DNA from 2 places in the Shewanella eurypsychrophilus genome. Region 2 is predicted to be linked to the other one. Evidence: predicted binding sites of a transcription regulator. Region 2 holds the regulator's gene; the other holds the start of a gene.

Region 1 (2,210 bases), 840 kb from region 2:
CAACTTCTATGGAGCGCCTATCTACTGGCCTTCGTATCAACAGCGCTTCAGATGATGCAGCTGGCCTACAGATCGCTTCACGTCTAAACGCTAACGTCGTTGGTATGGAAACCGCTAGCCGTAACGTGTCAGATGCAACCTCTATGCTACAGACTGCCGATGGTGCTCTTGATGAGCTAAACACTATCGCTAACCGCCAGAAAGAACTAGCCACACAAGCGGCTAACGGCGTGAACTCAGGAGAAGATCTAAAAGCACTTAATGCCGAATATAAAGAGCTGACAGCTGAAATTGATCGTATCGTTGGCAGCACTGAGTACGCGGGTAATAACCTGTTTACTACGTTAGATGGTGGGGTTAAGTTCCAGATTGGTGCCGGTGCTACTGAAACATTAGATGTAAAAACAAATGTTGTGACAAACCTTAAGGGTGATGGTACCGATATCAGTGTTAAAGGCGATGCTTCTAAGGCAATTACCGCCATAGACGACTTTATCGACGCTGTCGGTGTTGAACGCTCAAACTTAGGTGCAAATATCAACCGTCTAGGTCATACCTCTTCTAACTTAGCCAATGTCACCGAAAATACTAAAGCCGCTGCAGGCCGTATCATGGATGCAGATTTTGCTGTAGAAACAGCAAACATGACTAAAAACCAGCTACTTGTTCAAGCAGGTACTAGCATCCTGTCTTCTGCCAACCAGAACACTGGTTTGGTTATGGGTCTGCTATAAGCATCAAAGCTCCCACCAACGGGACCTTGCACAAAGGAGCCATATGGCTCCTTTTTTATATCTTTTATCTCTTCATAACTTCTTACGCCTCAATATTTATCGCTAGCAACTTCATCTCCTCTGCAAAAGGTCGCCTTTAAAAGTTGTCGGCTAGCGGCTTTGCGCTCAACAAACTAAGCGGAAGCATCACTTCCTATACACCAGCCAGAATCGGAAGTGATTTAGGCCTACAGAATAACAACAAACAAACAATACACCTAATAAACAACAAGTTAACCATTGGCATGGAGATTGCCATATCCCTTTAACAGGAGGAGTCACAATGATATCTGGTATGAGTGCCGCCCAGTTCGCCGAACAGCTGATAATGGCTGAACGAATGGGTAAAGATCAGCTCTACAAGAACCAAATAGATCGCTATCAAGCCCAGCTTGATGCCTATGGTGTGTTAGAGAAAAGCTTAAACAACATGATCAGTAAACTGGAAAAGATTGATGGCGATGCCTTCGATAATAAAACGGTTTCTGTCAGTGATGATAATGCCTCTGTCACAGTAGGTGCCGATGCGCCTGAAGGTAGTTATGACCTCAAAGTTAAACAACTTGCTCAGGCACACCAGCTAACTAAAACCTTTGCCAGTGAAGACGCCACTGGCCTCCCTACCAGTGGTGATTTCACCATAGAGATTGCTGGCGAAGTACTCACCCTAGATATGGGGGATATCAATAGTGATGGCAGTATCACCATCAGCCAGTTCAGAGATCATATCAATAATCACTCTGACAACCCTGGTGTACAGGCTTCCTTAGTACGTACTGGTGGCAGCGTTGAGTTTATGTTGACCTCAACAGAGACAGGTGCAGCAAGTGAGATAACCGTGCTTGATAGCGGTGCTGATTTTGGCATGACGCCAACCCGCGCCGCCCAAGATGCACTGGCAACACTCAACGGTATTTCAATTCAGAGTAGTAGCAACTACCTCGAAAATGTCGTCGATGGCATGAATATCGAACTCAACAAGGTTCATCAAGCCGGAGAAAGCAGCACGATTACCGTAGGTACTGATTTTGAGTCCAGCGAGCAAGCGGTCAACGATTTTGTCGATGCTTTCAATACGCTCATGGATCAGATCAACAAACTCACCCGCTCCATGGGCAGTGAAGTTGCCGATGAGGTCGATGATGAAAAAGATGACGATGATGACGATGATGACTCTTCATCTGGCAGTGGTTCAGTCACCGAGGAGCAGCTAGGCGTTCTAAAGGGTGACTCTAGCGTTCGCATGCTACAAAACAGCATGAGACAAACAGTTTTCGCCCCATCACCTAATGGCATGCGTCTATCAGATATCGGCATTGAGATGACTCGTGACGGCAAGCTTGAGATCAATGACGACAAACTCTCAGAAGCCCTCAAGAGTGATCCATCTGCAGTAAAAGCGATGTTTACCGATGATGGCGGTTATGTCGACCGCCT
Region 2 (2,210 bases):
TCAGTTATCGACATCAAAAAAATCATCGAACAACTTAAAAGCCGAGGGCTTGGTGTGCTCATCACAGACCATAATGTGAGAGAAACATTGGATGTTTGTGAGCGAGCATACATAGTAAGTCACGGAAATTTGATCGCTGAAGGCACACCCGCTGAAATCTTGGACAATCAGCAAGTGAGAGCTGTGTACTTAGGTGAACAATTCAAGCTATAGTTAATCAATAAACTCTTTCTTCCTCGCGTATTAAGAGCAAAAAAAATTTACCAACGCTCAGCTTACTTACAGTGAGTTTAGGGGCCAGAGAAACCCCAGTTCAATTAAACAGGCTTTCTCATTTTATAATTACAATGAAGGGAATAGCGGTAAATGAAAGCGTCACTCCAGCTTAAAATGGGTCAGCAGTTAACCATGACACCGCAACTGCAACAGGCCATTCGCCTTTTGCAGCTATCGTCGCTGGAACTGCAACAAGAAATCCAACAAGCATTAGACTCCAACCCCCTTCTCGAATTAGACGAGGAGCAAGTTGATCTCCCGGTCAATGGTGAAGATAAAACCATTGATTCAACTGAATTCAGTTCTGGCTCAGAGGATGATGCACCTCTCGATAGCTCAGCAGTAGATACTTCTGAAGCCTTAACTCAAGACTCGATGCCTGAAGACTTTCCTACGGACACCACTTGGGATGAGGTGTATACCGCAACGCCAAACTCTAGCTCTGGCGCTATGCGCGACGATGATATGCCTTTTCAAGGAGAAACTAGTGAAGGCTTATACGAGCACCTAGAATGGCAAAAGAACCTTACACCTTTTTCCGATAATGACCTCGCGATAGCAACCGCTATCATAGATGCTGTGGATGAGAGAGGCTATCTCACCCAAAGCGTCGAAGATATTCTTGAAGCGATGGGCGATCCAGAAATTGAGCAGGATGAAGTTGAAGCCGTTTTGAAACGTGTACAACATTTCGATCCCATTGGAATTGCAGCGAGAGATATCAGTGAATGCTTAATGATCCAACTTGCACAATATGCTGACACTACACCACATATCGATAATGCGCGTATTTTAATAGCAGATCACCTTGATTTAATAGCAGGACGAGACTTCCGCTTATTGATGCGTAAGACTAAGCTCAAAGAAGATGATCTTAGAGAAGCTATTGAGTTGATTCAAACGCTTAACCCTCGCCCAGGGTTAGCCATTACACTTGGCCGTGATGAATACGTGATCCCCGATGTCACTGTCACCAAGAAAAAAGGCCGCTGGGTCGTTGAGCTCAATCCAGACTACATGCCTAAAATCAATGTAAATCAACATTATGCTTCTATGGCAAAAAGCACCAAAAACCAAGCTGATGGCCAGTTTATCCGTGGACATCTACAGGAAGCTAAGTGGTTTATCAAAAGCTTAGAGAGCCGAAATGATACCCTGCTAAAAGTTGCCAACTGCATTGTAAAATTTCAGCAAGGTTTCTTTGAATTTGGTGAAGAAGCGATGAAACCTATGGTGCTTAACGATATTGCAGAAGCCGTTGAGATGCACGAGTCCACCATTTCGCGTGTCACTACTCAAAAGTATATGCATACTCCGCGAGGCATATTCGAGTTGAAGTACTTCTTCTCGAGCCACGTAGGAACTGATGATGGTGGTGAGTGTTCATCAACCGCTATTCGTGCCTTTATTAAGAAGTTAGTAGCAGCAGAAAATCAGAAGAAACCTCTGAGTGATAGTAAGATGGCATTGTTATTGGCAGAGCAAGGCATCAAGGTTGCCAGACGAACCATAGCCAAGTATCGTGAAGCTATGATGATTCCACCTTCGAATCAACGTAAAAGTTTATAAACAATCAATTTAGACCTTAAGTCGAAATAATCTATTCTTCACTTAAGGTCTGAGCCGCACTCAAAAAGAGCAGATGACCAGAAGAAGCCTGCAGTCGAAAATATGGCTAACCTCCTGGTATAACAGGGAACAGTGTTGTGAGTTAAGCCAAAATAACTTAGCGAAATCAGCCAAAGAGTTATCTATAATCGGAAACTGGAGGAGTATTTCTATGCAAATAAACCTAACTGGACATCATATCGAAATCACCACATCACTAAGACAATATGTTGAAGAAAAGTTTACTAAGCTTGAACGACATTTCGATCAGATCAATAATGTGCAGGTTATTTTAAATGTTCAAAAAATGCAGCAAAAAGCAGAAG

What was found. Region 2 encodes sigma-54, which starts transcription at its own class of promoters, with help from an activator protein. Its sites were predicted from a motif close to GTTGGCACGNNNNTNGNNT; they were not measured.
Region 1: fliD (flagellar filament capping protein FliD) is a predicted target of sigma-54. The motif match lies at 1,013-1,031, and genes of this name have one in related genera.

Annotation. Positions count from the first base shown of each region.
Region 1 covers NZ_CP045503.2:69,935-72,144, reverse strand. Annotated here, with positions in the region: gene FM038_RS00320 (flagellin N-terminal helical domain-containing protein) at 1-734, shown strand, start outside; gene fliD (flagellar filament capping protein FliD) at 1,057-2,210, shown strand, end outside.
Region 2 covers NZ_CP045503.2:5,077,476-5,079,685, forward strand. Annotated here, with positions in the region: gene lptB (LPS export ABC transporter ATP-binding protein) at 1-213, shown strand, start outside; gene FM038_RS21750 (RNA polymerase factor sigma-54) at 367-1,845, shown strand; gene hpf (ribosome hibernation promoting factor) at 2,057-2,210, shown strand, end outside.